Cecembia calidifontis: one gene and its partner. The protein of the gene in region 1 interacts with the protein of each later gene in a pairwise test. Links are inferred from orthologs where the notes say so. Each region holds a gene or a part of one and is shown on either strand. Other genes may lie near its edges.

What was found.
Region 2: the proteins of sucC (region 1) and sucD interact in binary tests that used the Escherichia coli proteins (3 or more experiments, as listed by UniProt). The link is inferred for Cecembia calidifontis from one-to-one orthologs.

Annotation. Positions count from the first base shown.
Region 1 is NZ_SGXG01000001.1:3,736,392-3,739,571, forward strand. The notes cover bases 273-3,120. They hold sucC (ADP-forming succinate--CoA ligase subunit beta), read left to right. Parts: upstream 273-1,014; coding sequence 1,015-2,226; downstream 2,227-3,120. Other genes in these bases: BC751_RS15985 (ABC transporter ATP-binding protein), read right to left, coding at 273-876; BC751_RS16000 (universal stress protein), read left to right, coding at 2,479-3,120. Also shown: BC751_RS15980 (DMT family transporter), read right to left, coding at 1-76; more of BC751_RS15985, read right to left, coding at 199-272; more of BC751_RS16000, read left to right, coding at 3,121-3,180. UniProt on the Escherichia coli protein: Succinyl-CoA synthetase functions in the citric acid cycle (TCA), coupling the hydrolysis of succinyl-CoA to the synthesis of either ATP or GTP and thus represents the only step of substrate-level phosphorylation in the TCA.
Region 2 is NZ_SGXG01000001.1:32,868-36,152, forward strand. The notes cover bases 314-3,266. They hold sucD (succinate--CoA ligase subunit alpha), read left to right. Parts: upstream 314-1,325; coding sequence 1,326-2,207; downstream 2,208-3,266. Other genes in these bases: BC751_RS00145 (sensor histidine kinase), read right to left, coding at 314-1,196; BC751_RS00155 (TonB-dependent receptor), read right to left, coding at 2,446-3,266. In the rest of the region: more of BC751_RS00145, read right to left, coding at 1-313; more of BC751_RS00155, read right to left, coding at 3,267-3,285. UniProt on the Escherichia coli protein: Succinyl-CoA synthetase functions in the citric acid cycle (TCA), coupling the hydrolysis of succinyl-CoA to the synthesis of either ATP or GTP and thus represents the only step of substrate-level phosphorylation in the TCA.

The DNA of each region.
Region 1 (3,180 bases):
TCTCTATGGCAGGAATATGGGAAACAAGTTTCACTGATACATTCATCAGAGAAAACAGGAAGCCTGCCAATAACATATGTTGTATGCTGCGGTTCGACAAAGAACTTAAGAGATTAATTCAAAACGATGGCATTTTTAATTCTAAATAACGAAAGGAAATTCGGATAATTAGAAATTTATTGAATTGAAATCGGATTTTTATTGGCTTTTTATATTTCTATCCATCGAAAGAATGGTCCCATCCTGCATGGTAAGTGTTCTATCCGCCATTTTTGCCAAATCCTGGTTATGGGTTACAATCACGAAAGTCTGGCCGAAATTTTCTCTTAATGTAAAAAAAAGCTCATGAAGTGCCTGGGCATTTTGTGAATCCAGGTTACCGCTTGGTTCATCTGCAAAAATTATTTTAGGATCATTGATCAGAGCCCTGGCTACAGCCACCCTCTGCTGTTCCCCTCCGGAAAGTTCAGAGGGCTTATGGTCCAACCTACCTGAAAAACCCAGCAAGTCAGCCAATTCCGCTGCTTTTTTTCTTAACAAAGTATCGGGTTTTTGGGCAATCAATCCAGGAATGATGATGTTTTCCTCTGCAGTAAATTCCGGTAATAAATTATGGAACTGAAAAATAAATCCAATCTGTGCATTTCTAAAATCTGCCAGTTTATCTCCTTTTAATTTTGAAATTAAAGTATTTCCAATCCATACCTCGCCTTTATCTGCCTGGTCAAGGGTACCAAGAATATGCAAGAGGGTACTTTTCCCGGCACCAGAAGCCCCGACTATAGAAACTACTTCATTCTCAAATATTTCCACATCTACCCCTTTGAGCACATGTAAATCTCCATAGTACTTTTGAATTCCAATTGCCTTCAGCATGCCTCTTGATTTTGTGTATTAAATTAAATACCTCTGATGTAATAAGGTTCAAAAATGGCATATATTTCCCAAAAAGAGGAATGCTTGACTTGAAAAATCAAAGAGTAGCACTTAACTTCGGGCAAAAATTTCACAAGGATGAATATACACGAATATCAAGCAAAAGAACTTTTGAAAGGCTATGGTGTTAGAATTCAGGAAGGTATCGTTGCCGATACGCCTGAAGCAGCACTTGAAGCAGCAAAAAAACTGAATGCAGAAACCGGAACTTCCTGGTATGTGATCAAAGCCCAAATCCATGCCGGAGGCAGAGGAAAGGGAAAAATCAAAGAAACGGATTCCAATGGTGTAGTTTTAGCCAAGAAGCTTGAAGACGTTCCTGAAAAAGCCAAAAACATCCTTGGTGGAACTTTGGTGACCATTCAAACAGGTACCGAAGGAAAAAAAGTAAACAAAATTTTGGTGGCTGAAGATGTGTACTATCCAGGAGCTTCCGAACCAAAAGAATATTACCTATCCATCCTTTTGGACAGGGCTAAGGGTTCCAATGTAATTATGGCCTCTACAGAGGGCGGTATGGACATTGAAGAAGTTGCTGAAAAACATCCTGAAAAAATCATCAAGGAATGGGTTGACCCGAAAGTAGGTCTGCAGGCATTCCAGGCAAGAAAGGTAGCTTTCAAATTAGGGCTGGAGGGCAATGCCTTTAAAGAAATGGTGAAGTTTATTACAGCGCTCTATAATGCCTACATTGGATCAGATGCCTCTCAATTTGAAATCAATCCGGTATTAAAAACTTCTGATGATAAAATCCTTGCTGTAGACGCTAAGGTAAATTTGGATGACAATGCTTTGTTCAGACATAAAGATCTGGCTGACCTCAGAGATTTGGCAGAGGAAGATCCTTTGGAGGTAGAAGCTGGCAAATCAGGACTAAACTATGTGAAACTTGATGGAAACGTGGGCTGTATGGTGAATGGTGCTGGTTTGGCCATGGCTACCATGGATATGATCAAATTGTCCGGTGGTGAACCTGCTAACTTCCTTGATGTAGGAGGTGGTGCCAATGCAACCACTGTTGAGGCAGGCTTCAGGATTATTCTTCAGGATCCAAATGTAAAAGCCATTTTGATCAATGTATTCGGTGGCATCGTAAGGTGTGACAGAATTGCGAATGGCGTGGTAGAAGCCTATAAATCTATTGGTGATATACCTGTACCTATTATCGTGAGACTTCAGGGAACAAATGCAGAGGAAGGCGCAAGGATTATTGACGAATCCGGACTTAAAGTTTCTTCAGCAATTACCTTGAAGGAAGCAGCTGAAAAAGTAAGGGCAGCCATCGCCTAAAGACATAGAACGGTTCAACAAGAACCGTTCCTCTAAGCACCTGTAGTTCAACTGGATAGAATATCGGATTTCGGCTCCGAGGGTTGAGGGTTCGAATCCTTCCGGGTGCACAACAAGCCTTTTGTTTCACAAAAGGCTTTTTTTGTGTTTTGTTTACTGATTTTTATCATGTTTTTTGATGATTAGGGATAGTATATTTTTTTTATCTGTGCTCTATCTTTATATAACTGAACAACCAAACCCCTGATAGTCATGAAAAAGATACTTGTTCCCACCGATTTTTCTACCTGTGCCACAGCAGCTGAAGACTTCGCTTTTATGTTGGCAAAAAAAATTCAGGCAGAACTCATATACATCCACGTGGTGATTACGCCTGTGGACTGGATCAAATTGACCAAAGATCAAGAAAATTTCTTCCCTGAGACCAAAGCTGCAATTGCTAAGGCAAAGGATAAATTGAATGATTTGGTGGACGAAGCTGAAAAAGCAGGCCTATCCGCGAGAAAAATATTGGTTTATAATGACGGAAATGAAAAAATCCACAAGTATGTTGCTTCTGAACACATTGATTTGGTAGTAATGGGCTCTCATGGACAATATGGATTCAGGGATCATATTCTAGGATCTAATACTTATAGCATGCTCAGAAGATCAGATGTTCCGGTTTTTGTAATCAAGGAAAACAATCCCAAAATGAAATTGGAAAGCCTGGTCTTTGCAACAAACTTCAAAGAGGACACGGGAGAATCCTTCAAAACAGTTGAAAAGCTTTCCGAAGAATTGGGTGTAAAACTTAAAGTCCTATTTGTGAATACGCCGACTTACTTTATGGAAACCAATGACATATTAAGTATAGGAAAATCCTATTTAAAGGAATTTGGGAATTATTCTTATGACATCCATATTATTGATGCCTTCAAAGAAGAACGAGGAATTTTACAATTTGCCGAAAAA
Region 2 (3,285 bases), 3.7 Mb from region 1 along the record:
CCCAAGGCATTTGCTGTAAACCATATTTTCCCCCTTCTATCTTTTGAAAAATTGGTGATCCTAATTTCTGGCATTCCCCTCAATTCCTCATCCTTAAAAAGAGTTTTCACTTCCCCATTTTTCCATAATTGAAGGCCATTGTTAAAGCCTACCAAAAAGCCACCTTCCAATTTGCTTAAAGCGGTGACTTCATCATCCAGAAATATCCTGGAACCATAATTCTGAAACCTCAAAGAATTGATATTCACCACTCCGCGATGTGAGCCTATCCAAAGAATCCCTTCCCTATCTTTTAAGTGACAGTAGATGTGATGGGTTCTCAGTTCATCAAAAGTACTTAACTCGACTACTTGATCCTCATCAATGGAATATTTGAAAAGCTGGGAATTGTAATGGTAAAATATATCCTTATCAATTTGCGTCAATCCACTGTGGGGTTCTGTGATATAAAAACTTTTGACAAAACCCTGGTGGATGATCCTGTCCACATAATCTACACTCGGACCGGTCGCCAAAAAAACCTTTCCCAAAAAATAATACCTGCTGTTTTTTTCATCTTTTATTATCCTTATTACCCGATCGGGAAGATCCAAGCCCTTCCAGGAAAAATCGTAAAAGTCATTTCCGTCAAAAGAAAGGGTATTCTTATCAAATAAAAGCAACGTAGTATCCATCTGGGAAAATACCGAATGTAAACCTCCATTCTTTTTTACATCCCAACTGAAATTACTCCATTTTTCACTGTTTGAAATATATATGCTATCCGGCGTCACATAAAAATAATGCTCTTTGTTATCATGAAAACTAATATCAAAATATAGGTAAGGAAATGTTTGAGCGTTCATTGGCTCAGGCAGATCCGCTATCACCCAATTTCCCTTATGGAATTTGAGCAGCTCAGGTTTTCCTATTTTGTTGTATACCCAAATAGCCCCATCTTTTCCCCTGAGCAAACCGATTCTTTTAGATAATAGGAATTGAACAGAGTCTGGGACAGGATAAGTAAAGAATCCGTCTGAATAAAAGAGTCCTAAGGCCGTATTGAACCAGATTTGCCCTTCTGCATCCTGCATGATATCATAGACCACATCAGAGGGAAGCTCCACTCCTCTGATTTGATCGTTGATGGGAAAATTCTGGGCGGGCGCTTCACCTAATAGAAACAAAGCGAATATGCACCCGATGATAACTCTCATAAGCACTAAGAACAGCCATCTAAATTATAAAAAGATATGCATACTGTAAATTAATTGGAGATTGTTTACCTTTTCTTTTTGTGGTAGGGCTGAATCTTTTATTTTTGTCGAAACTTTAAAAATCGAAGCATGAGTGTTTTAGTCAATAAGGATTCAAAAGTGATCGTGCAGGGCTTTACCGGTTCTGAAGGTTCATTCCATGCACAGCAGATGATTGAATATGGAACAAATGTAGTGGGTGGCGTGACCCCTGGAAAAGGCGGTACAACCCATTTGGAAAAGCCAGTTTTTAACTCTGTGGAAGAAGCAGTAGCAAAAACAGGCGCCAATACTTCCATTATTTTCGTTCCACCTGCATTTGCAGCGGATGCCATTATGGAAGCAGCGGATGCCGGCATCAAGGTTATCATTGCCATCACCGAAGGAATTCCTGTGGCTGACATGATGAAAGCCAAACCTTATATCAAAGAAAGAGGAGCTGTATTGATCGGGCCTAACTGTCCAGGCGTCATCACACCAGGTGAAGCGAAGGTGGGCATCATGCCGGGCTTTGTATTCAAGCAAGGCAGAATCGGAATTGTATCCAAATCAGGAACTTTGACTTACGAAGCCGCTGACCAGATCGCTAAAGCTGGTTTGGGCGTATCTACAGCCATCGGTATCGGTGGTGATCCAATCATCGGTACTTCTACCAAAGAAGCTGTACAGATGCTCATGGAAGATCCTGAAACCGATGCCATCGTCATGATCGGGGAAATCGGCGGTAATTACGAAGCAGAAGCGGCTAAATGGATCAGAGAAACCGGCAATAAAAAGCCTGTGGTGGGCTTTATCGCAGGTCAAACTGCACCTCCGGGACGTAGAATGGGACATGCCGGAGCCATCATTGGAGGAGCTGATGATACTGCTGCTGCCAAAATGCGCATTATGGGTGAAAATGGCATCCATGTAGTGGAATCACCTGCCGAAATCGGTGCGGTAATGGCCAAAGTACTTGGCGTTGAAGCTTAATGGATTTTTACATTTAGCCTATGTGATATTTAGTTATTTATTTTGATTGTTAAATTTCTTTTCTTAAAAAAACACCCAGTTTACTCTGGGTGTTTTTTTGTGGTAAAGTCAAGGCTATGACCATTCCAAAATCATCAATACTAATCCTATTTTTTTATCAAATCCATACTTAGGTCCAAGTAGTTAAAATTCTAAGAGTAAATACAAGTAAGAACATTCCGAAACAAATAGACACTCTTTATAATGCATAACCCAACCTGAACACTACCTGCCTCGGCCTAAGTAACCTAAAATCTTCTACAAAAACAAAAGCAGAGTTAAATACTGTTGTCCATTCATTTTGACCAAGTAGATTATGGGCAAGCAGGGAAATCTCCAGCCTGCTTTTAGGTATTCGATAATTGTACTCCAAATCCAAAAAATGTATTCTAGCTGCTGAAGTTCCGGCGTTCGAATTGATGGTCAAGGACTCAAAATTGAAATTAGCAGTTTGATTTTTAGACGGCAAGAATATTAAAGAGAGGGAAGGTGTAGAAATGTAGGTGTGGTTGTCAAAATCACCTTCCGAAAATGCTACTGTTTCATCATATTCATATTTTAATTCAAAATTGATTTTACCCAATGGCCTGTAAGCTGCTTTGACATAGGCATTGGTTCTGGAATAATTCAAAAACTGAAAATTTTCATTCACTGCAATTTCCCTTTGAACCCAATTAAAAGATGACCCCACAGCAAAAGTGGTCCGGAATTTTGATACAAATTTACTGGCGTCCCCCATCCAGGAAAATCCTTTACCAATGTTGTCCCAATTTAGTGCAGAAATCATAATGCTGCCATTGCTATCTACCTGATTTTCGAGAATAGTGTTTCGCTGAGAATAATTTAATGAAATGGTAGAATTGATAAACAATGAAATCAAAGGATCTTTGAAGCTTTGCCTCAATGTTAACCTGTAATCATCTACTACAGGTAGCTCTGAATTTTTCACCTGCACTGTTTGGAAACCGGTAAAAATCTGACCTGTATATATATCAGAAAGATCTCCAAACGAAACCTTTCTTCTGAATGAGTTTCTAAA